Regions from separate parts of the Allobosea sp. NPDC055353 genome, predicted to be linked through region 2. Evidence: predicted binding sites of a transcription regulator. Region 2 holds the regulator's gene; each other region holds the start of a gene.
The links. Region 2 encodes LexA, which represses DNA repair genes until DNA is damaged. Its sites were predicted from a motif close to TGTTCNNNNTGTGTTCNG; they were not measured.
Positions count from the first base shown of each region.

Region 1 (10,371 bases), 410 kb from region 2:
TGATTGCGACATATTGCTGATCGGTACCCCGATCTGGCTGGGTCAGCCATCGAGCGTGGCCAAGCGTGTCCTGGAGCGCATGGACGCGTTCCTCGACGAGGCAGATGATCAGAACCGAACGCCGGCCTATGGCAAGGTTGCAGCCATTGCAATCGTCGGGAACGAGGATGGAGCCCACCACGTCTCCGCCGAAATCGCCCAAGCCTTGTTTGACGTCGGGTTCACCATCGCGGCCGGCGGGCCGACATATTGGGTCGGCGAAGCCATGGGCAGCGTGAATTTCATCGATCTCGACGAGATTCCGGAAACGACCGCCAAGACCAACAGGATGATCGCTCGGAACGCGGCCCATCTCGCGGGACTGCTGAAGCGACATGCCTATCCTGGATACTGAGGCAAGCCGTGGTGATATATAGCGCTGCCGTCGCCGGTCTAAATTTTCACTCGACGAGCTTGGCCCGCCGCTTTCGCCAGGTGGCAGAGGTCTGCGGCTTCACGAAAACCGAGGCAATGTCCGAGCGGCGCTGTTTGAGCCTCGCTTCAATGCGCTCCACGCAATCTTCGATGTCCTCGGTTGACCGATCGTCCTTGAATTCAAGGCTCAGCGCCACGACGATCTGATCCGGACCCAGATGGACGGTCGTCATGCCGTTGACACGCTCGACGTCTGGATCTCCATCAACCGCCGCCATGATCTCTTCCTGCACGTGGGGCAAAGCCGCTTCCCCGATCAGCAAGGCCTTACTTTCGCGCGCCAGAAGCATGGCCGTCATCGCCAGAATGAGGCCGATGAAGATCGACGCCACGCCATCGAGCTCAGGGCGCTCGAAGTAGGCTGCTGCCGTGATCCCGATGAAGGCGATGAACAAGCCGAGCAAGGCTGCGGTATCTTCGAACAGGACCGTGAAGACGCTCGGATCCTTGCTTTGCCGGACCGCGGCGAAGTAGCTCAACGAGCCTTTCGCTGCCCTGAACTCCTTCAGCGCGATCCGCCAGGAGTAGCCTTCGAACAAGGCCGAAAGGCCTAAGACGATGTAGTTCGTGGTCAAATTCGTTGCCGGGTGCGGGGCAATGACATGGGAAATGCCTTCGTAGAGAGACACACCGGCGCCTACCGCGAAGACCAGGAGCGCGACAACGAAGCTCCAAAAATAGAGCTCGCGGCCGTGGCCGAAAGGATGCGTGAGATCCGGTGGCCGCGCGGCCCGGTTGAGGCCATAGAGCAAAAGCACGCCATTGCCGGTGTCGACCAAGGAGTGAACGCCCTCGGACATCATCGCGGAGCTTCCGGTCCAGGCCGCCGCGATGAATTTTGTCGTCGCGATCAGCAGATTGCCTGCTAGCGCCGCATAGATGACTTTCCGTGATCCCGAATGTGCAGCCATCTAGCTCCCCGCCCAGGCGCAACGGGGTTTAGCGGTACGTGTTCCCTAATCCCGACCTCGAAAGGGTTGAAACAGGAGAATGGAGAACGGGCGGTGCGGTACCGTTGTTATACGCGTCGACGCGCTGCGCTGACGCTCTCAACATGTGCAGTCTCTGACTCCTCCCACCCGAAGACGCTTCGGCCGCCGTATTCCGCGGATCGACGGCGCTCCTCGGCGACATATTCGACAAATGTCGGACCGGTCGTACTCCGCTCCAGCCGACGGCTCTCACTGTCCACCCGTGCAATGGCGGCGAGGCGGTCGTCCTGGCCGATCTTAGCCCGATCGATGGCCGACCGCAGGACAGCGATGGTCTGGTTGTAGACCTTGGTTGGCACTGCGAATGGCTGTCGGTCCTTGCCGCCATTGGCGAGAGAGAAACGCGCCGGATCACTGAAACGGCAGGGCGCGCCATGCAGTACTTCCGCGACCATCGCGAGTGATCGCACGGTGCGCGCGCCGATGCCGGGAACAAGCAGCAGTTCGGAAAAGTCTTCTGGCCCCCGATCGGCTGCTGCAGCCAATGCCCCGTGCAGTCGTCGCGTTATGACGTCCTTGGGCCTTACATCATGGTGCGCCGGCATCACGAGATGCGGGAGGGTTAGCTGCGGGGCGTTTTCATTCGCAATGGGGCGCGCCGGCTGTAGCGCCTCCAACTCGCTGACGATCCTGTCCGGTCCCTGATCGCGCAGCATCGTGACCTGCGCATCGCGGGCGCGCTCGGCGCGCGCATCGGTCAGATTGACGATGCTGCCGGTATTACGCCCCTCGATCGCGGCGTGGGGTGCTTCGACGAAACTGCCAAGCCCCTCGGAATGCCAATGATAGCGCCGTGCCAGGCCGCCATCGCCGTTCATGCCCTGTTGCACAACCGTCCAACGGCCGTCATCGGTTACAAAGAAGCCGTGCAGATAGAGGTCGAAGCCGTCCTGCACCGCCGCGCTGTCGACCTTGGAGACGAGCCTGCTTGCCTGCGCCAAGGCTGTCCCGTCAAACCCCACCTTCGCGCCAATCTGTTCCAGCTCGGCCGGTGTCCGACGGGAATGGTTGCCTCGCCCCCCGCATACATGCAGCCCTAACTCACCGGCCAGCGGCTTCAGACCTCGTTTCAACGCTCCGATGACGCTGGTCGTGATGCCCGAAGAATGCCAATCCATGCCCATGATCGCGCCGAACGACTGGAACCAGAAGGGATGCGCCAGTCGCCGCAGCAGCTCGTCGCGCCCGTACTGCTGGATGATGGCTTCGCAGATCACATCACCTAGCCGGGCCATGCGCTCGCCGAGCCAGAGCGGCACACGCCCGTAGTGCAGGGGAAGATCGGCACTGCCTGATCGCTTTGTCATTGCTCACCAGAACAAAATAGGAACAGCGAATATATACGTCGGTCCCCGTTCCTTGACCACCCCGAGCGGGCGGCGCCGGAACTTGGAACGGTTCAACTTCGTTCAGTGAGCGTCCGCGGGCGCGGAAACCTGAGTATTCACCTCTGCGACCCATCGAGGTGAGACTTCAGCGCCACGCAACTGCTCGCATCACATAACGAGGATGGTGACATGGCCCGCTCCCCCCGCGATCTCTCGGCAAATGCCAAAACCACCCTGGGAGAGGGCGGCGAGACGCACCAGTCGACGTCTGCGCCGGAGGCTCGCATCACGACCAATCATGGGGTTCCGGTCAGCGACAATCAGAATTCGCTGAAGGCTGGCGGTCGCGGTCCGACGCTGCTGGAAGATTTCGTGCTCCGTGAGAAGATTCAGCATTTCGACCACGAGCGCATCCCGGAGCGCATCGTCCATGCGCGCGGTTCGGCCGCTCACGGCTTCTTCGAACTGACGGAGTCGCTCGGCGAATTTTCGCGCGCGAAGGTGTTGACCGAGGTCGGGGTCAAGACCGAGGTATTCACCCGATTTTCGACCGTTGCCGGTGGTGCCGGTTCGGTCGATACGCCCCGCGACGTGCGCGGTTTTGCAGTGAAGTTTTACACGAAGGAAGGGAACTGGGACCTCGTCGGTAACAATATGCCGGTCTTCTTCATTCAGGACGCGATCAAGTTTCCCGATCTGATCCATGCGGTGAAGATGGAAGCCGATCGCGGCTATCCGCAGGCCGCAAGCGCCCACGACACCTTCTGGGACTTCGTAGGGCTGATGCCTGAATCGACGCATATGATCATGTGGGCGATGTCCGACCGGGCCATTCCGCGCTCCCTGCGGATGATCGAAGGCTTCGGCGTCAACACTTTCCGCCTGCTCAACGACAAGGACGAGCCGACCTTCGTCAAATTCCACTGGCGGCCTCGGCTTGGCACGCAGTCAACCTGTTGGGACGAGGCGGTGAAAATCGCCGGCGCCGACCCGGACTACCATCGCCGCGATCTGCATGAGGCCATCGCCAAGGGTGACTTCCCCGAGTGGGACTTCGGCGTGCAGCTGTTGAGCCAGGATGAAGCCGACGCGCTGCCCTTCGACATCCTCGACGCTACCAAGGTGATCCCGGAGGAACTGGTGCCGATCCGCATGATCGGCCGCATGGTGCTGAACCGCAACCCGGACAATTTCTTCGCCGAGACCGAGCAAGCTGCCTTCCTGCCAACCAATATGCCGCCTGGCATCGATGTTTCGGAGGACCCGCTTCTGCAAGGCCGGCTGTTCTCCTATCAGGACACGCAGCTCTCCCGGCTCGGGACTGTGAACTTCCATCAGATCCCCATCAACCGGGCCAAGGGCTGCCCTTTCCAGAACCTGCAGCGCGACGGACAAATGCAGACGCAAGTCTTCACCGGACGCGCGAATTACGAGCCGAACAGCCTTGCAGAGGCTGGCGAGGACGGCGGCCCGCGCGAGGATCCTGTCGGTGGCTTCCGGACGGCGACGATCCCGGTTGAGGAGCATAAGGTTCGGCTGCGCGCGGAGAGTTTCGCTGACCACTACAGCCATGCGCGTCTGTTCTTCCGCTCGCAGAGCGAGATCGAGCAGGCACATCTCGTGAGCGCGCTCGTTTTCGAGCTCTCCAAGGTCACGCTGGAGCATGTCCGCAACCGCGTGATGTCGAACCTCGTCAATGTCGATGAAGCGCTGGCGCAGCGCGTTGCTGACGGACTCGCCATGTCCCTGCCGAAGGGTTCGAAGCCTGCAGCGATCCCGATGGACATGGAGCTATCGCCGGCACTTCGCATAGTCGGCAAGTACCCCGAGACCCTGAAGGGCCGGACCGTTGGCATACTTGTCTCTGATGGGGCGGACGGAGCCCGGATCGCGGCCGTCAAGGCTGCCGTCGAAGGCGATGGCGGAGCCGTCAAGATCGTCGCGCCAAAGATCGGCGGCGTGAAACTCAAGGATGGGAAGACGCTCAAGGCCGACGGCCAACTCGCGGGCACCCCGTCTGTGCTCTTCGACGCGGTCGCTATCATTCTGTCCGAAGCTGGCTGCGCCGCATTGATGAAGGAAGGCGCGGCAATCGATTTCGCCAAGGACGCCTTCGGGCATCTCAAAGCGATCGGCTACAGTGCTGAAGCCAGGCCGCTGCTCGACAAGGCCGGAGTCGAGCAGGATGAAGGGATCGTGGCGTTGGACAAAAAGGTCGCCGCCTTCCTGAAACCAGCGCGTACGCGCCAGTGGGCTCGAGAAGGCAAGGTTCGCACGCTGGCGTGATTTCTTGTTGCCGGCTGTGCGCAACTAGCTTGCGGCCAAAGCGGTGTGTCGTTCGATGGTCGCGATCAGCGAGGCGCGCCGCCCTTTCGCAAATGAACAGATCCGTCGCTCGATCGCGGCGGGTCTGCGCACGTGGGTAACGACCCGGCCGTTATTCTGCTTTGAGATTATCCGCGGACTGCTTGCCCGACCTTTTGTCGGCAACGAGTTCGTACGACACTTTCTGGCCGTCGTTCAGGCTACGGAGACCGGCGCGCTCGACCGCACTGATGTGAACGAACACGTCGTTTCCGCCGCTATCAGGCGTAATGAAGCCATAACCCTTGGTCTCGTTGAACCATTTCACAGTGCCGCTAGCCATTTCCATCTCCAAAGTGAAGCGCCAGCATGTGCCAACGTCGGTTTCTCGGCAAGTTAGGGGCTGGCGCAGGAACTTCTGGATCGCGAGGCAGTCTCCCTAGGAGCACATAAAATTTGGAGGTGCTCGATGACCAACCGCCAGGATCCGGATATTCGCGAGGCCAACGCACGAGCCGACAGGCAGACGGAAGGCCCGGGCGGCGGGGTTGTCGCTCCGATGCACCCAGACAGGCATACGACCACTGACCCTGCCGTGGAAACGCCCGTCGAAGGTCGTCAGGGATTTCTGGGCCGCCCGGTGCTGGCGGTGCTCGTGGGCGGCCTTATTTTAGCTGGGCTTGCTTGGATCGTCGTTCACTACCTGGCTCGATGATAGCCTGATATGCCCGCTGCGGGCGGGATGCGTCTGAGAACTAGCCGCGGTCAAGAAGATGTCGGTAGGAACGTGGGTTTTTGTGGCAGTTGCGCCTCAATTACCCATCTCACGTTCTGCAACGGAGACGAACTTAACGCCGCCCTGGATCGAGCGATCTACCCCCGCAGGATGCGCGAGGGGGCGATCAAGAACGAGAGCTCGAAACCATCAATGTCACGGTCGAGCTTTCTGAGCGGTCATTTGCAGTTGATATCGCAGCCAGCCGGAGCACTCGGCGATCAGGGCATGATGTTCCGAGCGGCAGTGGAGTAGAATAAATCTGTATCCGTTGGACTGCCACCACCCGATAAGGATGAGAAGTTCGCTGCAGGTGCCGTCGCCATTATCGCCTTCGTCATCGTGGCGATATTCCTCGGCTTCAATCTGAATCAGGCTCTGACACAACGCGAGCTGCAATTCGGTCAGGTCGATCGAAAGACGCCCCGAAGGGTCCCACTGATTTACAAGAGCCACCGCCGCCGTTGAAGCGACACGTTCCACGCCTCGGCCGAGGTGGGAACCAGCAGATGCTCTGCTCGTTGACCGGCGAAACGCTTGAGGTGGAAAACTTTGGTTGCAATTTGGAAAAGTGACGGCCCGAATAAGCGACCGACGCAAGTACGGCGCGCGCTCCATACGGAGCACTGCCGCGACAACGACGGCAAGCGCTACAGAGTTGTGATGGCCTGGTCTCTCGCTCACGTCTTATACGCTCGAAGATGGTACGCCCGTGCACTATGAGGACGAGTGCTATTTCACACTGCCGTCCGGGAAAATGCTCACGCGCTGCGAGGATGAATGAACGAAATCGAGGATGGAGAGGTTGTCGTCGTGCTGCGGCAGGATGTGAAGCGCGGCGGTGAGCTTCTGGCAACGTACCAGATGGAATATCGTGACCTGGCTACTGCGCTTTCGGCGATTCGTGCTGATCTCATCGCTGGGCGGGTCGAAGTCATCACCGTTGCTGGACGGGAGCTCAGCGACGACGAGATTACTGCACTTTCGTTGCAAGCTACCAACCCTCGGTAGATTCAGAACATTGTGCGAAGCTCGGGTTGATGGAATGCCCTTAAATTTACTCGAGCTAAAGGCCTTGAACGCCCTAGAGCTGGCTCCGCGCCTGATCGGTATGAAGCTGCTTGTCGGGGGGGTAGGAGGTTCCATTGTCGAAACCGAGGCCTATCTCGCCGACGATCCAGCTTCGCACAGCTTCCGCGGTCCGAGACCGCGAAATGCGGCCATGTTCGGTCCATCTTGGCACGCTTACGTTTATCGGTCCTATGGGCTTCACTGGTGTTTGAATATCGTCGCCGAAGGCGCGGGCGCGGTCTTGCTTAGGGCCATCGAGCCGACAGAGGGGCTGGCTGAAATGCGGGTGCGTCGCGGCAGCAGGGTAAGCCTATGCAATGGGCCGGGACGGTTGGCCCAGGCGCTTGGGATAACGGGCGCCCATAATGGGCTTAGTTTGGAATGCCAACCGTTCTCGATTGTCGACCGGTCGCATGCGCCGGAGATTTCCAGCAGCACTCGCATTGGAATTTCGAAGGCCACCGAGCAGCCTTGGCGATTTGGCTTTGCGGGTTCGCGTTTCGTGAGTCGCGCTTTCCCAAAGCCTGGGAGGTGAGCAGCGCCGCGGCAAACTGCCGTGAGTGAGCCAGCAACAGAGCATTCCGGGGCCAACAATCTCTTTGGACGATGGACCTAGGCAGATCCGCCTGCAACCCCGTCCGGGAGGTCGACGACAACATCATCTCCGAGCTTGACCGTACCGCTCTCGATGATGCGGGCAGTAATGCCGCCGAGCCCGCGAACGGCGTTGTACCCGCCAACGCCGAGGATCTCCTCCATTCGCGAACACGGATGGCACTCTCCGGTGGTTTGCAAAACAGCGGAGCCAATCCTGAAGTGCTTGTCTTTCAGCGCGACCAGATTGATGCCTTGAGTAACGACATTGCGGCGCAGGTCGCCCGGCAGAACTTGTGAGAGGCCAAGATGGCTGGCGATCGTCCCGAGATGCTCGGCCTGGATCAAAGTGACCTGTCGAGCCCCCCGCGCCCGCGTATAGCGGTCGCCTATAACACCGCTCGTAATATCGAAATCCGCGCTCTGAACCTCAATGAGCGTTTCGCGGCGGCCAGGCCGGATGCCGAGCCACATAACTTGACCCGCCCTGAGAGGGGCGTTCAGAAGCTGCGCGAGTGAGGATGATGGGCTGAAAGGCATGGTTTCGACCCGGGCAGTCCTTAGCGCGCTGAGAGACGCTGAACGATATCTCGGGCGAAGCCGACCACTCGCTCCCGCAACTTAGGTCGGGTCGCGAGCATCCATCCCGCCGCGCCGGCCAATATCAACCTGATCATTGTGAACATCTCCGAATGGCACCAGCGTTCCGCGGGCATGTTCGAAACGCGCTTCCGACGGATAGGTTCTCAACGAACGGGCCGTGCTCTGAAGCTGCCATCGACCCGCTTTGAGTTTGGGAACCAGTCATGGTTCAGGCGGTTCGATGACTAAGCGCTGGGGGCAGATTTGCTGAGGGCACATGCGTGCCGCAGCCTCACCTCAGGAATTGTCCATGTCCGCCACAGAGCCCATGATTCATGAAGACGGTCTGCCGGGCCACGAGTCCGCACTAACGCCGAAGCCAGAATGGGAGCCGCGCTATCCCGGGAGCGATCGCCTTAAGGGGAGGGTGGCGCTGATCACCGGGGCGGATAGCGGCATCGGTCGCGCTGTTGCTGCGCTGTATGCCCGCGAAGGTGCCGATATCGCCATTGTCTATCTGAGTGAGCATGACGATGCCAAAGCGACCGTTGGCATCGTCGAGCGCGAGGGGCGCCGAGCGATCGCTATCCCGGGAGATGTCGGCGACAAGGCATTTTGCACCGACGCCGTCGCGCGGACCGTCGAAGCGTTCGGGAAGATCGATATCCTAGTAAACAATGCGGGCGAGCAGCATCCCGATAAGGACATCACGGACATTACCGAGGAGCAGCTTCGCCGAACGTTCCAGACAAACATCTTCGGTATGTTTTTCATGACGCAAGCCGCGCGGCCGCACCTCCAAAGTGGCGCCGTTATCGTCAACTGCACGTCCGTCACAAGCTACCAGGGTTCCAGCGAGTTGCTCGATTACAGCTCGACAAAAGGCGCGATCACCGCATTCACGCGGGCCCTTTCCGAAAATCTGATCGAGAAGGGGATCCGTGTAAATGCGGTGGCGCCAGGGCCGATCTGGACGCCTCTCAACCCCATGGGCGGAGCAAGCCCAGAGAAGCTCAAGCACTTTGGTGAAAGCACGCGCATGAAGCGGGCCGGGCAGCCGAATGAGGTCGCGCCCAGCTTTCTGTTCCTGGCGTGTGAGGATTCCAGCTACATGTCCGGCCAGGTGCTGCACCCGAACGGCGGCACGGTTGTGAACGGGTGAGTAGCCGTCGAATGCCGATCGGCAACTCAGTCCTGCCCATGAGGCGAAGGCTGCCATCGGCAGCGGATTGCATAGCTGCGAGCGTGGCGGATCGAGCAACTTTGCCAATGATCGCGAGCGCGCGTCGGAGCAGGTTGCAGGGCGCCAGCACTAATCACCGTCGCAGTGAGAATTGAGTGGGCGGTTCCTGTCGGGCTCGCCCTTTTCGCAATAAGGAGACCAGAATGCTTCAAGTCCGAACGATTACCCGAACCTACCAGACGTTTGAAGATGCTCGAAATGTCGCGGTCCGCTTGGCCGAGGCTGGCATCCAGCCGGAGAGGATCGGCCTCCTCGGGCAGCAGGCTGGCGGCGACGACAATACGGCTGCAGTCGCTGGCATCGGCGGAGCGGCAGGCGCCGCGACGGGGCTAGCACTTGGGTTGGGCGCGCTTACGATTCCGGGCGTTGGGCCGATCATTGCGACAGGCTGGTTCCTCTCCGGTGCGGTGACTGGCGCGTTGGCAGGGGGCGTTCTCGGGGCACTCGTCGACGCCGGCGTACCGGCGAGCGACGCCGAACATCACGCTAGAGAACACGCCCGGGGTCGGTCCGTGGTCTCTGTCCGAGTTGAGGAATCGGATGTCGCGCTAGCGACACGGATATTGGATGCAGCAATGCCGCTCGAGGCGAGCGACAATCCTCCTGAATCCGATTTCTCGAAGGTCGTTTCCTGAAATCTCAACAGCAAGCTCTAAGCGATCACGGACATCATTTAGCGCAACCGCCGCACTTATTTTGTCGGTTGGGAGCGCGCCGTCAGCTTGTTCCCATCAGGGTCGCGAAGGTATGCGACGAAGGCACCATTGGGACGCTCGCTCGGCGGGGTCTCGATCGACTTTCCGCCATGCGCCGTTCCAGCGTCGTGCCAAGCCTGGACATGTTCTTTGCTAGCCGCAGCGATACCAATCGTGCCCCCGTTTGCGAATGTGGCCGGATTTCCGTCGATTGGCGTCGTGATCATAAGCCTGCCGCCGCTGTGAGTGTAGATCAGCCTGCCTCTGGCATCGACCTCACCGCGCTGGCCTCCCAAGGCGACGAATGTCGCGT
Region 1 covers NZ_JBSHMC010000001.1:2,544,700-2,555,070, reverse strand. Annotated here, with positions in the region: partial or broken gene ACWIEX_RS11790 (flavodoxin family protein) at 1-394, shown strand, start outside; gene ACWIEX_RS11785 (cation diffusion facilitator family transporter) at 441-1,385, opposite strand; gene ACWIEX_RS11780 (DUF763 domain-containing protein) at 1,493-2,773, opposite strand; gene ACWIEX_RS11775 (catalase) at 2,984-5,080, shown strand; gene ACWIEX_RS11770 (cold-shock protein) at 5,232-5,441, opposite strand; gene ACWIEX_RS11765 (hypothetical protein) at 5,568-5,813, shown strand; gene ACWIEX_RS11760 (hypothetical protein) at 6,030-6,356, opposite strand; gene ACWIEX_RS11755 (hypothetical protein) at 6,654-6,884, shown strand; gene ACWIEX_RS11750 (DNA-3-methyladenine glycosylase) at 6,919-7,479, shown strand; gene ACWIEX_RS11745 (MOSC domain-containing protein) at 7,557-8,012, opposite strand; gene ACWIEX_RS11740 (SDR family oxidoreductase) at 8,431-9,282, shown strand; gene ACWIEX_RS11735 (hypothetical protein) at 9,507-9,998, shown strand; gene ACWIEX_RS11730 (VOC family protein) at 10,055-10,371, opposite strand, start outside.
Region 1: a site for LexA is predicted at 2,781-2,798, ahead of ACWIEX_RS11780 (DUF763 domain-containing protein). Genes of this name have one in related genera too.

Region 2 (10,371 bases):
GATCGTGATCAGCGAGAGCGGCATCTTCACGCATGAGGACATCGCCCGCCTCAACCGGATCGGCGTCAACAGCTTCCTCGTCGGCGAGAGCCTGATGCGACAGGCCGACGTCACCGCCGCGACGCAGGCGCTGCTCACCGGCAAGGCCGTCGCGGCGTGAGCCGGCTCAGCCATCTCGACGCCCAAGGCCAGGCGCATATGGTCGATGTCGGCGGCAAGGCCGAGACGACCCGCATGGCGATCGCCGAAGGTCAGGTGGTGATGGCGCCGGAGACGATCGCGATCGTCCGCGACGGCAACGCCAAGAAGGGCGACGTGCTTGGCACTGCGCGCCTCGCCGGCATCATGGCGGCGAAGCGCACGCATGAGCTCATCCCACTCTGCCACCCGCTGCTGCTCAGCAAGATCGCCCTCGACCTTGAGATCGACGAGGCCTTGCCGGGGGTGCGGGTGCGTGCCGAGGTCAAGATGAAGGGCCAGACCGGGGTCGAAATGGAGGCGCTCACCGCCGTCTCCATCGCCTGCCTCACCGTCTACGACATGGTCAAGGCCGTCGACCGGGCAATGCGGATCGAGAATATCCGCCTGCTGCATAAATCCGGCGGCCAGTCCGGCGATTACGAGGCTAAGCAGCTCTGATGGCGCTCACCCCGGTCCCCGTCGCGCGCAAGGCGCTGCTCGACAGCATTCCGGGGCCGACGGGAGCGGAAACCCTGCCGCTGGCGCAATGCGCCTGGCGGGTGCTGGCCGGGGAGGTCAAGGCGCTGCGGACACAGCCTCCCTTCGCCAATTCCGCCATGGACGGCTACGCCGTGCGCGGCGACGAGATGGCGGAAGGCGTCTCGCTCACGGTGATCGGCGAATCCGCTGCCGGCCGGGCCTTCGATGGATCGGTCGGGCCGGGACAAGCGGTGCGCATTTTCACGGGCGCGCCGATGCCTGAGGGAGCCGACACCATCCTGATGCAGGAGGATGCGGACGGCGTCGGCAGCCCGGTTATCCGCGTGCGCGTACCACCGGCCAAGGGCAAGTTTCTGCGCGCGGCGGGGCTCGATTTCCACGAAGGCGACGTCCTGCTGCAAGCCGGGCGCGTGCTCGACAGCGCAGCGCTCGGCCTGGCCGCCGCGATGGGGCATCCGACCTTGCCCGTCCGGCGCAAGCCGCGCGTTGCGATCCTTGCGACCGGCGACGAGCTGGTGGCGCCGGGCGAGCCGGTCGGCCGCGACCAGATCATTGCCTCGAACTCGTTCTCGCTCGCCGCGCTGGTCGAGAAGGCCGGGGGCACCGTGCTCGATCTCGGCATCGCCCGCGACGACCACGCCGATCTCGCCGCCAAGATCGCACAGGCGCGCGAGGCCGATGCCGACGTGCTGATCACGCTGGGCGGCGCCTCGGTCGGCGCCCATGACCTCGTGCAGGAAGCCCTGACGCGGGCCGGCATGGCCCTCGGCTTCTGGAAGATCGCGATGCGGCCGGGCAAGCCGATGATGACCGGGCGAATCGGCCGGATGGTCGTGGTCGGCCTGCCGGGCAACCCGGTCTCCTCGATCGTCTGCGGCCATCTCTTCGTATTGCCCTTGATCGAGGCACTGCTCGGCATGGCCGATGCCGATCGCGACCGCAGCATCCCCGCCATTCTCGGCCGCGACATGCCCGGCAATGACGAGCGCGAGGATTATCTGCGCTCGGAGCTCGCGCTGACGCCGGATGGCTGGGTTGCGAATCCCTTCGGCCGGCAGGATTCATCGATGCTCGGCACTTTGGCGCGGGCGCAGGCGCTGACGATCCGGCCGGCACATGCGGCCCCCGCCAAGAGGGGCGATGCCTGCCGGATCCTGCCGCTGCGGTAGCAGCTTGCGGAACACAAGCAGAACGCGTATGGTGTTCGTGCTTTGTTTCGAATCTGCGCATTGAGGGGCTGGCGGCGACCATGCTGACACGCAAGCAACACGAACTCCTGCGCTTCATCCAGGAACGCTTGCGCGAAAGTGGCGTCCCGCCCTCCTTCGACGAGATGAAGGATGCGCTCGACCTGCGCTCGAAATCCGGCATTCACCGCCTGATCATGGCGCTGGAGGAGCGCGGCTTCATCCGCCGCCTGCCGAACCGGGCGCGCGCGCTCGAAGTCATCAAGATGCCGGACGGGCTCGGCGCGCCGCAGGCGCGGCCCCGCTTCAGCCCCGCCATCGTCCAGGGCGGCCTGGGCTCACAGCCCAGCGTGGCCAAGCCGCGTCCTGCCGAGGATGACAGCCGGCATTCCATCGCCATCCCGGTGATGGGCCGCATCGCGGCGGGCACGCCGATCTCGGCGATCCAGAGCCGCAGCCATACCGTTTCGCTGCCGCCGGACATGCTCGGCTCCGGCGAGCATTACGCGCTGGAAGTACGCGGCGATTCGATGGTCGAGGCCGGCATTCTCGACGGCGACACTGTCGTCATCCGCAGGCAGGACACGGCCAATACCGGCGATATCGTCGTCGCGTTGATCGACGACGAGGAAGCGACGCTGAAGCGCCTGCGCAAGCGCGGCTCCTCGATCGCGCTCGAAGCCGCGAACCCGGCCTACGAGACCCGCGTGCTCGGCCCCGATCGGGTCAAGATCCAGGGACGGCTGGTCAACCTGATGCGGCGCTACTGAAGGCGTTCGGTGTCAGCCTCGGCTTCGTTGTCGGCGGCCGGTGCGGGCTGCATGGTGACCGACTGATTGGCGGAGCGCGTGCCTGGCTCCGTCGGGCGCTGCTCGCGCCGGCGGCTCCAGGGCCGCTCGCTGCCGGACTGCTCCGCGATATGGCTGCTCCACCCCGATGCCGTTCGGTAGAGCGAGGTCGCGCCATCGCGCGATAGCGTCATGCGCTCGACCAGCCTCGCCTTGCAGGCGCCGCCCCAGGGAATGGCGGTGACGACGAGGTCGGCGCGCTGGCAATCCTCGATGATGGCGAGCCGCTCGCGCGTATAGGAGACCGTGCGCTTGTCAGCGGTCTGCACGACGCATGCCAGCCGGTCACAGGCGATACCGGCGCGCAATGTCGGATCGTCGGGCGAGCGGCTGTCGCCATCGGCGGCGAGCCATTGCTGCAGGACGAAGCGGCTGGGCTTGCCCGCGATGATGAGGCGGCCGTCAAGGCCGCGCACGGCCAGTCCCGAGCCGTCGCGCTCGATCAGGATCTCCGGCCGGTCCGGCCTGCCGGCGAACGCGACGCCGAAGACCAGCGGCAAGGCCGCAAGCCAGCGCCAGGCCGTGGTCCAGAGTGTCAGCCAGAGCAGTGTCAGCGCGAAGCAGGCGAGCACGCCTGAGCCGAAAGCCGCCACCGTCACGGTGGAATGGTCGATGGTCGCGACCCAATGCGCGACCTTCAGCACGACGTCGGAGGCGAGCCCCATCAAGGCCCAGGCCGGCCAGTCCAATCCGAAGGGATAGGCGAGCACGCCGAACACCGCCGCCGGCATGACGAAGAGCGAGACGAAGGGCAGCGCCATGGCGTTGCCGAGCAGGCCGAAGGGATTGAAGGTCTGGAAATGATAGGCGCCGAAGGGCGCGGTCGCGGCGGTGGCCAGCATGGTGGTGACGAGGATGCCGAGCGCGGCCGTCCAAACGGCTCCGAGCGGCCAGGGCAACACGCGCGGCGGCTCGGTGCGGCTTCGCCCTTCCCAGCGTTCCGCGAAGGCGATCAGCGCCGCGACCGCACCGAAGGACATCTGGAAGCTCGGCCCGAGCAGCGCCTCCGGCTCGCGCAGCAGCACGATCATGGCGGCGAGCGCCAGATTGCGCATGCTGAGCGCGGCGCGGTCGACCAGGATCGCACCGAGCATGACCAGCGTCATGATCAGCGAGCGCTCGGTCGCGACATCGCCCCCGGAAAAGATGCAATAGGCGGTCGCGCCGAGCATCGCCGCCGCCGCCGCGATCTTCTTGACCGGCCAATGCAGGGCGACCGTCTGCGACAGGACCAGCAGCGCCCGGACCAGCCAGAAGATCGTGCCGGCGGCGAGCACCATGTGCAGGCCGGATATCGAGACGATGTGATAGATCCCCGCAGCGCGCAGGTCGTTGTTCGTCGCTTCGGTGATGAGGCCGCGCTTGCCGGTGACGAGCGCGGCGGCGACCGCCCCGCCCTGCCCGCCTCCGACCTCGGCGATGCGCCGTGTCAGCGTGTTGCGCGCACGGTCGATCATCACGTCGATCGCCAGGCGTGTCGGCATCGGTGAGGGCGGCGGCACCAGCGTGATCTTGCCGGAGATGCTCCCGACGGCGCCGATCCCGCGGAAAAAGGCATCGCGGCCGAAATCATAGCCGCCGGCCCGCGCCGGCCCGGGCGGCGGCAGCAGGCGCGCGGTCGCGACGATATGATCGCCCGGCGCCACGGAACCCTGCCGGATGTTGACGCGGACGCGCTTCGGACGCTGGTCAGCCGGCACATTGGCGATCTCCGTCACCAGCAGCACGAGCCGCGCGCCCTTGTCGCGGGCCTCGACGCTCTCGACGAAGCCGGAGAGCTTGCCGATCCGCGGCCGCTCCAGCATCGGCGCCGCGATATCGGCCGTGCGCCAGACCCCGGCGGCGAAGCCGGCGAAGGCAGCGGCCGCGGCGAGGCAGGCCATCGCGGCGAAGCGGCGCAGGCGCAGGATGAAAGCAGCCGTGCCGCTCAGGGCCACGCCAAGGAGCGGCGCCCATAATGCCGGCTCACGATCGGCTGCGAAATAGAGCAGGATGCCGACGCCCATCGCGATGGGCAGCCAGAGGAAGGGGCGCCGCCTTTCGGCCTCGAGCGCGAAGCCTTGCCGGAGCTGAAGCCAAAGCTGCCGAAGCAGGAATCGGAGACTTGCCGCCAGCGAGGCCGGGACATCGAGGCGAGCCGGCAAGGCATCGGCGCGCGCCCCGCGCCGGCCTCGTTCCTGCCCCTGCCCCGGCGGCGCCGGCTGCATCGCCCGCCTCCCCTGCCGGCGCTGCGATTTGACCGCTTAACCTTTCCGGCCAAGCCATGTTACAGGGCGCGCGCCGGTTGTCATGTCTCAACCTGCGCCCTTTCCTGTCTTGCCCCGGACGGCCACGCCGCCCGGCCGGAGTTTCCTCCCATGAGCAACGCCGTCGTCACGCGCTTTGCGCCCTCGCCCACCGGATTCCTGCATATCGGCGGGGCCCGGACCGCGCTGTTCAACTGGCTTTATGCCCGCCGGCAAGGCGGCAAGATGCTGCTGCGCATCGAGGATACCGACCGGGAACGCTCGACCGACGCGGCGATCGCCGCGATCCTCGACGGGCTGGAATGGCTCGGCCTCGATTGGGATGGCCAGACCGTCTACCAGTTCCAGCGCGTGGCGCGGCATCGCGAGGTCGCCGAGCAGATGCTCGCCGCCGGCAAGGCCTATCATTGCTATGCGACCCAGGCCGAGCTCGAGGAGATGCGCGAGAAGGCACGCGCCGAGGGCAAGCCGCTGCGCTATGACGGGCGCTGGCGCGACCGCGATCCGGCGACCGCGCCGGAAGGTGCGAAGCCGGTGATCCGCCTCAAGGCGCCGCAGACCGGCGAGACCGTGGTCAATGACGAGGTCCAGGGCCGCGTCGTCTGGCAGAACGAGAATCTCGACGATCTCGTTCTGCTGCGCTCGGACGGCACGCCGACCTATATGCTCGCCGTCGTCGTCGACGACCACGACATGGGCGTCACCCATATCATCCGCGGCGACGACCACCTGACCAATGCCGCCCGTCAGACCCAGATCTACGACGCACTGGGCTGGGACGTGCCGAGCATGTCGCATATCCCGCTGATCCACGGGTCTGATGGCGCCAAGCTGTCGAAGCGCCATGGCGCGCTCGGCATCGATGCCTATCGCTCTATGGGCTACCTGCCGGCGGCCCTGCGCAACTATCTGGTGCGGCTGGGCTGGAGCCATGGCGACCAGGAGGTCTTTTCCACGCAGGAGATGATCGACGCCTTCAATCTCTCCTCGATCGGCCGTTCGCCGGCGCGCTTCGACTACGCCAAGCTGGAGAACCTCAACGGGCTCTACATGCGCCAGTCCGATGATGCCGACCTGCTCGCGGCACTCAAGGTGATCCTGCCGGAGATCGGACCGGCGCGCGGGCTCGACGCCACGCTGTCGCCGGAGCTGGAGGCAAAATTTCTCGCCGCCATGCCGGGCCTCAAGGAGCGCGCCAAGACGCTGATCGAACTGCTCGACAGCGCCTTCTATCTCTATGCCCAGCGCCCCCTGCAGCTCGACGACAAGGCCAAGGGCCTGCTCGACGAAGCCGCGCGCCAGCGCCTGCCGAAGATCGCGGAAAAGCTTGCCGCCGTCGCCGACTGGGCGCCGGCGCCGCTCGAAGCGGCGGTGCGCGCCTATGTCGAGGAGGCCGGGCTCAAGCTCGGCCAGGCCGCGCAGCCGCTGCGGGCAGCGCTGACCGGCCGGGCAATGTCGCCGGGCCTCTTCGACGTCATGGCGGTTCTGGGCCGCGAAGAGACGCTGGCCCGGCTCGCCGACCAAGCTGCCTGAAGCGAGCGTGCTTCACGCCGTTCAGGCAGCAGCCATCGGCAAGACGACCTGTGTCATTCCGGGGCTTCGCATCGCGAAGAACCCGGAACCCACGACGGGGTGAGCCCTTGCAACCCAGCCTCAAGATTTCACCCCGTCGTGGGTTCCGGGTTCGCGCCTGTGGCGCGCCCCGGAATGACAACCGTGTGGCTCGAAGTCTCCGGGGCTGAAATCGCGGCCCCTTCAATCGCCGCAAGGCCGTGAAAAACGCAGGGTCGGAAACGGCTCGACCGGCCATCGAACACCAGCTCGCGCAGATATGAGCGCAACGCGGTTCCAACCGCCTTTTGGCTCGGTTGAATGCGCTGCGCAAATGGTCTAGTGACGCGCATGTGCATTGCACCGCGGCGACGCGGCGAGGCACGAATATTGCTTGTAAATCAGTCACATGGAACGACTTCTCCCTTCTCTTTCCGACATGTGTTCGTCATATCGCGGCCTTCGGATGAGAGATGCCCGGCGCACAAGCGCGGATAGGCGAAACCGGGGCTGAACAGCAGCGAGCCTTGAAAGGATCGGTATCGATGAGCGGAAATACCAGCCAGCTCCAGGTCGGCGACAAGACCGTCGACATGGCGATCAAGGAGGGGTCGGTCGGCCCCGCCGTCATCGACATCGCCAAGCTCTACGCCCAGACGGGCATGTTCACCTATGATCCCGGCTTCACCTCGACGGCGAGCTGCGAGTCGCAGATCACCTATATCGACGGCGACAAGGGCGTGCTGCTCTATCGCGGCTACCCGATCGAGCAGCTTGCCGAGCATGGCGACTTCCTCGAAACCTGCTACCTGCTGCTCGAGGGCGAGCTGCCGACGGCCGCCCAGAAGGCCGATTTCGATTATCGCATCACGCGCCACACCATGGTGCACGAGCAGATGGCCCGCTTCTTCCAGGGCTTCCGCCGCGACGCGCACCCGATGGCGGTGATGGTCGCCTCGATCGGCGCGATGTCGGCGTTCTATCATGACTCGACCGACATCTCGGACCCGCATCAGCGCATGATCGCCTCGATGCGCATGATCGCGAAGGTGCCGACGCTGGCGGCGATGGCCTACAAGTACACGATCGGCCAGCCCTTCGTGTATCCGCTGAACTCGCTGGACTACACCTCGAACTTCCTGCGGATGTGCTTCGCGGTGCCGGCCGAGGAATACAAGGTCAATCCGGTGCTGTCGCGCGCGCTCGACCGGATCTTCATCCTGCACGCCGACCACGAGCAGAACGCCTCGACCTCGACGGTGCGTCTCGCCGGCTCGTCCGGCGCCAATCCCTTCGCCTGCATCGCGGCCGGCACGGCCTGCCTGTGGGGCCCCGCCCATGGCGGCGCCAACGAAGCCGCGCTCAAGATGCTCGAGGAAATCGGCTCGGTCGACAACATCCCGAAATACATCGCCAAGGCGAAGGACAAGAACGATCCGTTCCGCCTGATGGGCTTCGGCCACCGGGTCTACAAGAACTACGACCCGCGCGCGAAGATCATGCAGAAGACCACGCATGAGGTCCTGAACGAGCTCGGCATCAAGGACGACCCGCTGCTCGACGTCGCCGTCGAGCTCGAGCGCATCGCGCTCTCGGACGAGTATTTCATCGAGAAGAAACTCTACCCGAACATCGACTTCTATTCGGGCATCACCCTCAAGGCGATGGGCTTCCCGACCTCGATGTTCACGGTGCTCTTCGCGGTCGCCCGTACGGTCGGCTGGATCGCGCAGTGGAAGGAAATGATCGAGGACCCGTCCCAGAAGATCGGCCGCCCGCGCCAGCTCTATACCGGGTCGGCGCAGCGTGATTACCCGCCGATCGGCCGCCGCTGATCGCAGGGATATCGGCTATCCGGAAAGGCGCGCGGCGAAAGCCTCGCGCCTTTTTTCATGGGTGAAGGGGCCATCGTTGGAGCGGGCATAAATCCGGATGCGAGCTGCACCAGTGTCATTCCGGGGCGTGCCGCAGGCGCGAGCCCGGAACCCACGACCGGGTGCGACATATCGGGTCGGATTGCAGGCCGCTCACCCCGACGTGGGTTCCGGGTTCTTCGCTGACACGAAGCCCCGGAATGACAATCGGACGCTTGAAGCCGCGATGTTGAAGGGCTGGAGCGCTTAGCCGGCCTGCCTGGTCGGCAAAATTGCCAGCGCCGCCGCGACCGCGTTCGCCGCCGGGCTCGGCCCGGCCGAGCGCATGATCGTCTCGACCTCGATGAAGCCGTCGAGCTGCTCGCGCCGCCGGTTGCCTTCGGCTATCGCGGCGAGGAGATGACCGCTCAGCGCATCAGCGGTCGCTTCTTCCTGGATGAACTCAGGGACGATGCTGCGGCCCAGAATCAGGTTGGGCAGGATCACGCTCGGCAGCTTGACGAGGCGGCGCGCCAGAAAAGCCTCCCAATTCGCGCCCCGATAGGCTGCGACGGTCGGTATCTGGGACAAGGCAAGCTCCAGCGTCACCGTTCCGGATGCCGCCAGCGCCGCGCGCGCCCCACGGAATGCTGCCAGCTTGGCCGCGTCGCCGGTCACGATCTCGGGCCTGACCGGCCAGCGCGCTGCCGCCTCAGTGATCATCGACTGGAGCCGTGGCACCGCCGGCAGGATGAAGCGGGCGCCGGGCACCACTGCCGCGACCTTCACCACCGCCTCGCCGAAGACCGGCATCAGGTGGTGGATCTCGGAACGCCGGCTGCCGGGAAGGACGAGCACCAGCGGCTGTTCGGCATCGTCGCGACGCCGCTGTTCCTCCGCGTCCGGGCGCATCTCGTCGAGCCGCTCCATCAGCGGGTGGCCGACATAGATCGTCTCGGGGCCGTGCAAGCGGGCTAGCGCGGCGGGCTCGAAGGGCAGTAGCGCGAGGATGCGATCGATATGGGGCGCCATCCGCTTGGCGCGGCCGGAGCGCCAGGCCCAGACGCTGGGGCAGACCCAGTGCACGATCGGGATATGAGGCGCCCGCGCCCTCACCTTCTTCGCGACGCGCAGGCAGAAATCCGGGCTGTCGATCGTCAGCAGCAGATCGGGCTCGAAAGCCGCGATGCCGCGTGCCGCATCCTCCATCCGCCGCAGCAGCAAAGGCAGGCGTGCGATCACCGGGCCGAAGCCCATCACCGCGATATCGGCCTGGGGGAAGAGCGGCTTGAGCCCGGCTTCGGGCAGGCCGTGATCGCCCACGCCGCAGAGCTCGATCGGGCGATCCCCCAATCGCTCGCGCAGCGCCGCGAGGAAGCGCAGAGCCAAGGCATCGCCCGAGGCCTCGCCGGCGACGATGGCCAGACGAAACGGCCGCATCAGGCAAAGCCCTCGACGAAGAGGCCGAGCTCGTCCGCCTGCCGGCCGAGCGCCGCACGGTCGCCGACCAGGACCTCGCCGGCCCGGACACCGATGCCGGAGAGCCCGGCCTCGGCAATGTTTCGCAGGGTATCCAGCCCGATGGCAGGCATATCGACGCGCAGATCCTGCCCCGTCTTCGGAACCTTGACGAGGAAGCCGTCGCCCTTGCCGATCTTGAGGCGCCCGCGCGAGGTGAGATCGGCGACCCGCCGGATCATCGCATCCGTGCCTTCGGCAGCCTCGATCGCGACGACACGATGATCGGCCAGGATCGCCGCCTGCCCGACGTCGAAGGGAGACAGCGCCGCCAGCAACGCGAAGCCGCGTTCAAGCTCGGCGCGCTGTTCCGGCGAGGCCTGCCGGCGGCCAAGCGCCCCGCGCGGCGCCGTCATCTCGGGGGCTATCTCGGCCGGCCCATGGACCCGAAAGCCCTGCATCTCGAAGAAGCGGACGACGCCGCGCAGCAGATGATCGTCGCCGCCCAGAAAGGCCTTGGCGAAATGCGGCATGTATTTCAGGGTCG
Region 2 covers NZ_JBSHMC010000001.1:2,130,007-2,140,377, reverse strand. Annotated here, with positions in the region: gene trpC (indole-3-glycerol phosphate synthase TrpC) at 1-160, shown strand, start outside; gene moaC (cyclic pyranopterin monophosphate synthase MoaC) at 157-639, shown strand; gene ACWIEX_RS09835 (molybdopterin molybdotransferase MoeA) at 639-1,850, shown strand; gene lexA (transcriptional repressor LexA) at 1,931-2,638, shown strand; gene ACWIEX_RS09825 (ComEC/Rec2 family competence protein) at 2,632-4,923, opposite strand; gene gltX (glutamate--tRNA ligase) at 5,074-6,495, shown strand; gene gltA (citrate synthase) at 7,059-8,348, shown strand; gene lpxB (lipid-A-disaccharide synthase) at 8,634-9,806, opposite strand; gene ACWIEX_RS09805 (LpxI family protein) at 9,806-10,371, opposite strand, start outside.

Region 3 (10,371 bases), 510 kb from region 2:
GAGCGAGCCGGCATCGGCCCGTCGCTCGCCGGTTTGGTCATCGCCGGAACGGGCATCGGCGGGCTGATCTACGGCCTCTCGACCCGGATCCTGGTCGACCGGATCGGCCCCGCCCGCATGCCGATCGTCGGCGGCATCCTCATGGCGATCGGCTATGGGCTGTTTGCGCTGCCCTTCCTGCCGTGGTGGAGCGCCGTGCCGTTCTTCGTGGTCAACGGCTTCGGCTTCTTCCTGATGCACGGCACGTTCCAGGCGCAGGCCACCGAGCTCGCGCCCGAGGCCCGCGGCTCCGCGGTCTCGCTGTTCGCCTGCTCGCTGTTCGCAGGCCATGCGCTCGGCCCCGTGCTGATGGGCACAGCGCTCGCTTTGCTCGGCACGACCGGCGCCGTCAGCCTTTTTGCCGTCGGAATCGGACTGCTCGGCTTTGCCGCGCCGCGCGTCCTGCCGATGCTCGGCGCGGCCGAGGCTCAGCGCCCGCGATAGGGCGCGACGCCCTGGTCGGGCAGCCAGAGGCCCTTCGGCGGCTCGCCCGTCTGCCAGAACACGTCGATCGGGATGCCGCCGCGCGGGTACCAGTAACCGCCGATGCGGAACCATTCCGGCTCCAGCAGATCGACCAGCTTCTTGCCGATGCCGACGGTGCAATCCTCGTGGAAGGCGCCGTGGTTGCGGAACGAGGCGAGATAGAGCTTCAGCGACTTCGACTCCACCAGCCACTGGCCCGGCAGGTAGTCGATGACGAGGATGCCGAAATCAGGCTGGCCGGTGACGGGGCAGATCGAGGTGAATTCCGGGCAGGTGAAGCGGGCGAGATAATGCGTGCCGGCATGGGGATTGGGCACGCGGTCGAGCCGCGCCTCCTCCGGCGAGGCGGGCAAGGCGCTGCTCTGGCCGAGCTGCAAGGTCGAGGCGTCGATGGTCATGGGATGCTCCTGGATTTGGGCGGGGTTCTAGAGCATCTCCGGCCGGTATGGGAACTGCCGCCGGCCCCGCCGCCGTTTGCAGCATCGGAAAGCAGGTCAGCCCGGCACCCGCAACTGTGAGAACGACCGCCCGTTCGCAAATGAAGCGATCGATGAAAGCCTCAAGTTCTCCGCAATTAAGCCGGGTTGTTTTCTTAAATATTTCCGGAATTTCCACACGCATATTTGTGCGGATAGGCAGCATGTTCCAGGTCTAACTCACGAAATCAGAAGCTTAGACCGAATTCCATGATCATTGCCGGCATCTTGTTCCTGATCGGTCTTCTGATCGGCTTGTCCCACGGCTATCCGGCCATCATTCTCGCCAGCGCCGCGGTCACGCTCATCGCTTTCCCGACATGGATCATCCGCGGCGAGCTCGGCCTGTTCGTCGTGCTCGTCTGGATCGGATACCTTTTTGCCCTCCAGGCCGGCTTCCTGCTCGGCGGCTATCTCGGCCTGCCGGAAGAGGAACAGGACTTACCAGAACCAGACCGGCCGTCCCGCAGCGAGGCAAAGACCCGCCCACCACAGAACGGTCAGGCCGGACCAGAACAGGACAGAGGCGAGTGAGGGTCGGCGGCGGTTGGGCATGGTCTGAAACATGATCGTTTCCCGATGGGACGAAGCGTCGAAACGACCGGTCAATCCGCAAGCCCCGCGCCATCGAGCCGCCATTGACTGGGGCTTGGCCTGCGGATTGAGGCTTTCCCCGCGGCAGGCTGTTGGCTAGAAGCGCCTTATCCATTCGCCCCGCCTCTCACGGAGCCTGCCATGACCGCGATCATCGACATCATCGGACGCCAGATCCTCGATTCCCGCGGCAATCCGACGGTCGAGGTCGATGTCGTGCTGGAAGACGGCTCGATGGGCCGCGCCGCGGTTCCCTCGGGCGCCTCGACCGGCGCGCATGAGGCGGTGGAACTGCGCGACGGCGACAAGTCGCGCTATCTCGGCAAGGGCGTGCTCAAGGCGGTCGAGGCGGTGAACGTCGCCATCGCCGAGGCGATCGTCGCCATGGACGCCGAAGACCAGACCGCGATCGACCAGGTCATGATCGATCTCGACGGCACCCCCAACAAGTCGAAGCTCGGCGCCAACGCCATCCTCGGTGTCTCGCTCGCCGTCGCCAAGGCCGCTGCAGAAGCCTCCGGCTTGCCGCTCTACCGCTATGTCGGCGGCACCTCGGCCCGCGTCCTGCCCGTGCCGATGATGAACATCGTCAATGGCGGCGCCCATGCCGACAACCCGATCGACTTCCAGGAATTCATGGTCATGCCGATCGGCGCGACCTCCTTCGCCGAAGGCCTGCGCATGGGCTCGGAGATTTTCCACACCCTGAAGAAGAAGCTGCACGACGCCGGCCACAACACCAATGTCGGCGACGAGGGCGGCTTCGCCCCGAACATCAAGTCGGCCGAGGCGGCGCTCGACTTCGTCATGCAGGCGATCGAGACCGCCGGCTACAAGGCGGGCGAGGATGTCGCGCTGGCGCTCGACTGCGCCGCGACCGAGTTCTTCAAGGACGGTTCCTACGTCTACGAAGGCGAGCGCAAGACGCGCGATCCCAAGGCCCAGGCCAAGTACCTCGCCAAGCTCGTCGGCAATTATCCGATCGTCTCGATCGAGGACGGCATGGCCGAGGACGACTGGGAGGGCTGGAAGGCGCTGACCGATCTCGTCGGCTCGAAGTGCCAGCTCGTCGGCGACGACCTCTTCGTCACCAATGTCACGCGCCTGTCGCAGGGCATCAGGACGAAGACGGCGAACTCGATCCTGGTCAAGGTCAACCAGATCGGCTCGCTGACCGAGACGCTGGCCGCCGTCGAGATGGCGCAGCGCGCCGGCTACACCGCCGTGATGTCGCATCGCTCGGGCGAGACCGAGGACGCGACCATCGCCGACCTCGCCGTCGCGACGAATTGCGGGCAGATCAAGACCGGCTCGCTCGCCCGCTCGGACCGGACCGCGAAGTACAACCAGCTCCTGCGCATCGAGGAAGAGCTGGGCGCGCAGGCGATCTATGCCGGCCGCAACGCGCTGAAGGCGCTGGCCTGATCGATAAGCCTCAAGCTGCCGCGCTCACCAGCGCGGCAGCAAGCCATTCGCATGGGTCAGGGTCCATGATCCTGCCGCCTGCACGCTCCCGGCCGCACCAGACACCGCGTCGACCACCTTCATCGCCGGCGCGACGACGTACTGGCGCAGGGATGAATCGGCGGCTTCGCCACCCGCCGCCTGGGCCGGCTCCACACTAGCGATGGCAGCCGGAGGCAGGATGACCAGCGGCGCGGCCACCGCCTGCCCCTTCTTCTCTGACAGGACCGCGAGACGACGCGGCGGTAGCGCCACGGCGCTGGTCGCGGCTGGCGCCTTGGCCTGCGCAACGATCCGCGGTGGGGTCCAATCACCGTGCTCCGGCCAGGCGAGGGTCATCGGCATGGCAAGAGCGGCCGGCGTCAGCGGACGGCCCGCCGAAAAATCCCCCTGCCCGGCGGCTTCAAACTCCGCGAGCCGGTCCGTGAGCTTGCCGTCGCGCAGCAAGGTCAGGGTCGGCGCCCTGGCGCGATCAGGCGCTGCATCAGACATGAGAGCCGGCACCATCACGAGCAGGGCTGTCGCCGTCGCGATACCCAGGGTCAGCAACAGGTCACTCCCCAGCCGCGCTGCCATGGAGGCCGGCACGGGAAAATCAGTCTCTTTCGACATCGATTGCGCTCCGCATCGCTGAGCCCCTTCCAACTTGCGGCGCAAGGAAGCCGCTGCCTCTGGGCACCAGCAGGGCCGAAACGGGGCGCAAATTGGATCTGCCGCCGCACGCGCGGGCGCCATGCGCTTCGGCCCGTAACCAGCCCGGTCGCCCGGCGCTAGAGAGGGGCGATGGACCAGGTCACACCCGCCGCGATGCTTGAGACCGATGCGAGGGTGCGCCGCCGCAAGCGCCTCGCGGCGCTCGGCATGCTGCTGGCGGTGCTGATCTACGGCTCGAATTTCGTCATCAGCCGCCATGCCGTGCTGAACGGGCTGACCCAGCATGACCTGATGGCCCTGCGCTTCGCCATTGCCGGGGTGCTGCTGCTGCCGATCTTCCTGCGCCCCGGCCTCGCCTCCTGCGGCGGCCTCGGCTGGAAGCGCGGCCTCTGGCTGACGTTGAGCAGCGGCTTCCCGATGACCTATCTGATGCTGACAGGGCTCACCATGGCGCCCGCCGCCCATGGCGCCACGATCGGACCGGGAACGGTGACGCTGATCGGCATCATAGGCTCCGTCGTGATGTTCGGCGCCGCCCTGACCGGGCGGCTCATGATCGGCGTCGCCGGCGTGCTTGCCGGGCTGATCTGCCTCGGTATCGCCGGCAGCGCGGGCGCGAGCGCCATGACGCTGCGCGGCGATCTGTGCTTCCTCGGGGTGGGCCTGCTCTGGGGCTTCTATCCGCTGCTGATCCAGCTCTGGCAGGTCGACGGGCTGAAGGCGACGGCGATCGTCTCGGTTTTGTCGCTCGTCTACCTGCCGATCTATTTCCTGTTCTATTTCCGCGGCTTCGACGTTGCGCCCTGCTGGGTGCTGGCGCTCCACGGCTTCAATCAGGGTGTGCTCAACGTGATCGTCGGCCTCTGGGTATGGGGCTGGGCCGCGCATGTGCTCGGGCCGTCCGTGGTCGGGCGTTTTCCGCCTTTGATCCCGGTCACCGGTACGCTGCTGGCAATCCCGATCCTGAGCGAAATCCCGTCCTCGCTCCAGCTCGCCGGCATCGTTCTGATCATCGGCGGCCTGTTCGTGGCGTCATGGCGCCGACCGGCGCGCAAGGCCGAGCAGGATCAGGTTCCAACCCACAGCGATGGCGAGGCCGAGCCCGAGCGCCGTCCATGAACCCCAGGGCACGGCGGCGAGATGCACGGCCGCCAGCCCCAGCCCCGCACCAAGCAGCCCGAGCGCACTGCTGCCGATGACCGCGGCAGCCGCCGGCCCCCCGGCCCGCGTATGCAGGATGATGATCAGGCTCGACAGGATGATCGGCAGGCCGGCAAGGATGCCGGACCATTGCGGGCCGACGCGCTCGCTGAGGCCGGTCACGATACCGACGAGCGCCGCGACGCAGGCCGCGCGGATCGGGATGGCATAGCGCGAGATCTCGGCCGGAGGCTTTGCCCGCACCTTCAGATAAGGCCGCACCAGCTGGTGCACGACGAACAGGGCAAGCACCGTCAGCACCGTAAGCGGAAGCACCGACAGCGCCATACTGCGCAGGACCAGCAGCAGCACCGTCCAGATCGCCAGCGACACTCCGAGGGAGACGGCCACCCCATGGCGCTGGGCCAGCAGCACATAGCTCAGCACGAAGCTGGCATGGGTGGCGTTGGCGTTCATCGTGCCGAGCGCGGCGCCCGCGATGAAGTCCGGGCCATGGTCGAGCGCCAGGAAGACGAGGACCGGCCCGAGCGAGATCGGCAGGGTCGCGATCATCGCCGCCATCAATGGCCCGGCGCGCTCGGCCAGCATCGAGCAGCTCACGACCACCGAGGCCGCGAGCGCCATCTTCAGAGGCAGCAGGGCGAGGCCCGTGCTCAAGCCGGCTCGCCCCTTTCCCAGCCTTCGCGGGTCTCGGCGATGAAATCCTCGAGCCGCCCCGCGGCGATCGCGGCGCGCAGGCCCGCCATCAGGTCCTGATAATAGGCGAGGTTCACCCAGGTCAGCAGCATCTTGCCGAGCATCTCCTCGGCCTTGACGAGATGGTGCAGATAGGCGCGCGACCAGCTATTCGCGGCCGGGCAGGAGGATTGCTCGTCGACCGGGCGCGGGTCCTCGGCATGCTTGGCGTTCTTCAGGTTCATCCGGCCGAAGCGGGTGAAGATCTGGCCGTGGCGGCCGGCCCGCGTCGGCATCACGCAGTCGAACATGTCGATGCCGCGCGCCACCGATTTCACGATGTCGTCTGGCGTGCCGACGCCCATCAGGTAGCGCGGCTTCTCCTGCGGCAGATGCGGCTCGACCGTCTCGATCATCGCCAGCATCACGTCCTGCGGCTCGCCGACGGCCAATCCACCAACGGCATAGCCCTTGAGATCCATGGCGGCGAGCTCGCGCGCGCTCTCGACGCGCAGATGCGGCACGTCCCCGCCCTGCACGATGCCGAACAGCGCCCGGCCCGGATGGTCGCCGAACGCGGTCTTGCAGCGCTCGGCCCAGCGCAGCGACAGCCGCATCGCCTTCTCCGCGACCTTCTCCTCGCAGGGCAGCGCCACGCATTCGTCAAGCTGCATGACGATATCGGAGCCGAGCAGGTTCTGGATCTCGACCGAGCGCTCCGGCGTCAGCACATGCTTCGAGCCGTCGATATGCGAGCGGAAGGTCACGCCCTCCTCAGTCAGCTTGCGCAGATTGGCGAGCGACATCACCTGAAACCCCCCGGAATCGGTCAGGATCGGGTGCGGCCAGTTCATGAATTTGTGCAGGCCGCCGAGCTTTGCGACACGCTCGGCGCCGGGGCGCAGCATCAGGTGATAGGTATTGCCGAGCACGACATCGGCGCCGAGCGCTCTCACCTGCTCGGGATACATGCCCTTGACGGTCGCGGCGGTGCCGACCGGCATGAAGGCCGGCGTGCGGATGACGCCGCGCGGCATGCTGATCGCGCCGGTGCGCGCGGCGCCGTCGCGGGCGGCGACCTTGAAGGTGAATTCGGGAGTCGCAGCGGTTTCCGGCTGCATGGACTGGTGCTGAACGGTCATGGCCAGCGAGGTAGAGCAGCGCGCGGGTTTAGGGAAGAGACCCGCGCGCCGGATGGGCTATGCGACGATCACCGTGAACCGAAAGCCGCTGTCATCCCGGGCGACCGCAGGGAGACCCGGGATCCATGCCGGAGCATTTCCGATAAAGGTTCAGGCATGGATCCCGGATCGGCGCCGCTTCGCGGCTTGTCCGGGATGACCCGCACCTGCTATTTCCCGGCCACCGCCGCCTCGTAAGTCTCCGGCTTGAAGCCGACGATCGTCTTGCCCTTGCCGAGGTCGAGCACCGGCCGCTTGATCATCGAAGGCTGCGCCAGCATCAGCGCGATCGCTTTGTCCGCATCGAGCCCCTGCTTCTCGGCATCCGGCAGCGCGCGGAACGTCGTGCCGGCGCGGTTCAGCACCGTTTCCCAGCCGTGTTCCTTGACCCAGCGTTCGAGCGAGGCCCTGCCGATCCCGCTCGCCTTGTAGTCATGGAACGCAGCCGCGACGCCATGGCCGTCGAGCCAGGCGCGCGCCTTCTTCATCGTGTCGCAGTTCTTGATGCCGTAGATGGTGATAGCCACGCCGCGAACCTCTCAGGCCGGACGCTTCGGGCTGTCGAGCCCGCGCTGCACGGCCGGACGCGAGAGGCAACGCTCCAGCCAGATCGGCACATGGGTCAGCTTCGCATAGTCGACGAGCCCGCCGGCGTCGTAGAAGCCGACGAGATTACGGACCCAGCCGAGGATCGCGATATCGGCGATGCTGTAGTCGTCGCCCATGATCCAGGTGTGGTTCGCCAGCCGGCTCTCCAGCACGCCAAGCAGGCGCTTGCTCTCGCTGGCGTAGCGGTCGCGCGGGCGCTTGTCCTCGTATTCGCGGCCGGCGAATTTATGGAAGAAGCCGAGCTGGCCGAACATCGGGCCGATCGCCGCCATCTGGAAAAATACCCACTGGATGGTCTCATAGCGGGCGGCGAGGTCCTTCGGCAGGAGCTTGCCGGTCTTCTCGGCGAGATAGAGCAGGATCGCGCCGGATTCCCAGAGGCCGAAGGGCTTTCCGTCCGGGCCGTTGGGATCGATGATCGCCGGGATCTTGCCATTGGGGTTCAGCGACAGGAATTCCGGCCCCCAGGTCTCGTTCTTGCCGATATCGATGAGATGCGGCTCGTAGGGCAGCTCCAGCTCCTCCAGCGCGATCGAGACCTTCACACCGTTCGGTGTCGGCAGCGAATAGAGCTGGATGCGGTCGGGATGCGCTGCCGGCCAGCGCTTGGTGATCGGGAAGGCGGACAGATCGGCCATGACGGGCTCCGTTTGAATCGGATGAGGCTTCGGCCGCGCACGATAGAGCCGGCCGCGTTCAAAGCAACGGCGCACGGCCGCGATTGCCGCAAACCGGCCTTGCATGGCTGCATGGAGTTCAGTCGAGCGGCCAAGTGCCCAGGATTACGTACTTCCTGTTATCGATGCTCTCGATCAACACGAACTCGCGCACCTGCCAGCGCAGTTCGGGCAGATCGATCGGCTCCCGACGTTTCCGGTCATAGAAAAGCGTCACATGCGGCTGGAAGCTCGACCCATCGACCTTGAGTCCAGCGTGCCGCAAGTCATCAAGGAGTGTGGTGGACAAACTGTTGGCAGCGAGCAAATCCGCCCGCGTCGTCAGGGAAAATGCGTAGTTCGGCGCCGCTCCAAAGCTCGCCGCCTGATTGAACATGACGGCGAAAGAGGTCTTCCGGATTGCGTTGGCCACCGTGCGCGCCATCGCGATGCTCTGCCCGAAAGGCCCATCGGGAGCAGCGATGCCTCGCAAGGTCACATGATACTTGCCCAAGCCACGCGGGGGCTTCGTGGGGCGAAGCCGATCATGCAGGGCTTTCGCCAATTCATGAATCTGCGGTCCAACTTCCGCATCCGGAAGGAGCGCGAAGAAATAGCGGGGCGGGCTGCGGCCTTCTCGCGGCCGAAACTTTCGCCCACCGTCGAGGTAGAGAACGAACTGCATATCTCATTATAGAACAAAACAAGAACACAACAAGCCCCGAACCGCCCAGCGAAAATCGCAAGGCTGCCAGTCACCCCAACCGCCCTGCCCGCGCTTGAGCACCACGACCCCCGCGTCTAGGCTGCCTTCGGTGGCCGCACGGCCGCCGCTTGCGCCCCCGCTCGGCGGGCGGCACGGATTCCTCTCCTGTCAGGCATGGCTATGGCTTCCTCAGACGCACTCGCCGCGGTTTTCGGCCATATCGAAACCAACCGCAGCGCTTTCCTCGACCGGCTCATCGCGTATCTGCGCCATCCCAGCATCAGCGCCGAGAACATCGGCATCGCCGAGGTCGGCGTCCTGCTCGTCGACATGCTGACCGAGATCGGCCTCGAGACCAGCCTGCTCCCGACCGAGGGCCATCCGGTCGTCGTCGCGCGCTGGGAGAAGGCGCCGGGCAAGCCGACCGTCCTGCTCTACGGCCATTACGACGTGCAGCCGCCCGACCCGCTCGATAAATGGATCTCGCCGCCCTTCGAGCCGACGATTCGCGACGGCAGGCTCTATGCGCGCGGCGTCGGCGACAACAAGGGCCAGCATTTCGCCCAGATCCTCGCGATCGAATCCCATCTCAAGGTCCATGGCGAACTGCCCTGCAACGTCATCCTCGTGCTTGAGGGCGAGGAGGAGATCGGCAGCCCGAACATCGCTGGCTTCGTGCGCGCCAACCCGCATCTGCTCAAAGCCGATCTCGCCGTCACCGCCGATGGTCCGCGCCATGCCAGCGGCGCGCCCTCGATCAAGTTCGGCTCGCGCGGCGTCGTCTCCTTCGACCTGCGCTGCCGCCATGCCAGCCGCGACGTCCATTCCGGCAATTTCGGTGGCGTCGTGCCGAATCCGATCTGGACGCTGGTCCATCTGCTCGCGACGATGAAGAACGCCGAGGGCGAGATTACCATCGACGGCCTGCACGACGACATCGAGCCGCCGACGGCCGAGGAGCTGGAAGCGGTCGCGCGCCTGCCGCTCGACATCGAGGCCTTCAAGAAGGGGGTCGGCCTCACACGCCTGGACGCGCCCGCGGGCCGGCCCTTCTACGAGCGCCTCTGCTTCCGGCCGACGCTGACCATCAACGGCTTCCATGGCGGCTATGGCGGGCCGGGCACCAAGACCGTGCTGCCGAACGAGGCGCTGGTGAAATGCGACATCCGCCTCGTCGAGGCGCAGGACCCCGAGGACATCCTGCGCAAGGTCCGGGCTCATGTCGAAAAACACGCGCCGGAGGTCGAGTTCATCGCCGAGGAGAAGGGCATGCAGCCCTCCAAGACCTCGATCGCCTCGCCCTATACTGCGCCGCTGCGCCGCGCCTTCGTGGCGGCTCAGGGCGAGGAGCCCCTGCTGATCCCGGCCGGCTTCGGCAGCCTGCCGAACTACGTCTTCACCAAGATCCTCGGCGTCCCCGCCTTCGTGACACCTTATGCCAATCACGACGAGGCCAACCACGCCCCCAACGAGAACATGATGCTGGACTGTTTCCATAGCGGCGTTCGCACAGGCGCAGCCCTGCTGCACGAACTCGGCCAGTTGAAGAAGGCGGACTGAGGGCAATCGCTCAGCCGCACCTTCTCCGTGATGGTCGGGCTTGTCCCGACCATCCACGTCTTCTCTCGTCGAAGGTCGTGTTCAAGACGTGGATGCTCGCCACAAGGGCG
Region 3 covers NZ_JBSHMC010000001.1:2,643,344-2,653,714, forward strand. Annotated here, with positions in the region: gene ACWIEX_RS12205 (MFS transporter) at 1-483, shown strand, start outside; gene queF (preQ(1) synthase) at 468-923, opposite strand; gene ACWIEX_RS12215 (hypothetical protein) at 1,212-1,535, shown strand; gene eno (phosphopyruvate hydratase) at 1,737-3,020, shown strand; gene ACWIEX_RS12225 (hypothetical protein) at 3,045-3,671, opposite strand; gene ACWIEX_RS12230 (DMT family transporter) at 3,843-4,832, shown strand; gene ACWIEX_RS12235 (hypothetical protein) at 4,746-5,531, opposite strand; gene tgt (tRNA guanosine(34) transglycosylase Tgt) at 5,528-6,670, opposite strand; gene ACWIEX_RS12245 (ArsC family reductase) at 6,901-7,257, opposite strand; gene ACWIEX_RS12250 (glutathione S-transferase N-terminal domain-containing protein) at 7,270-7,977, opposite strand; gene ACWIEX_RS12255 (2'-5' RNA ligase family protein) at 8,096-8,680, opposite strand; gene ACWIEX_RS12260 (M20/M25/M40 family metallo-hydrolase) at 8,882-10,261, shown strand.
Region 3: a site for LexA is predicted at 8,690-8,707, ahead of ACWIEX_RS12255 (2'-5' RNA ligase family protein). Genes of this name have one in related genera too.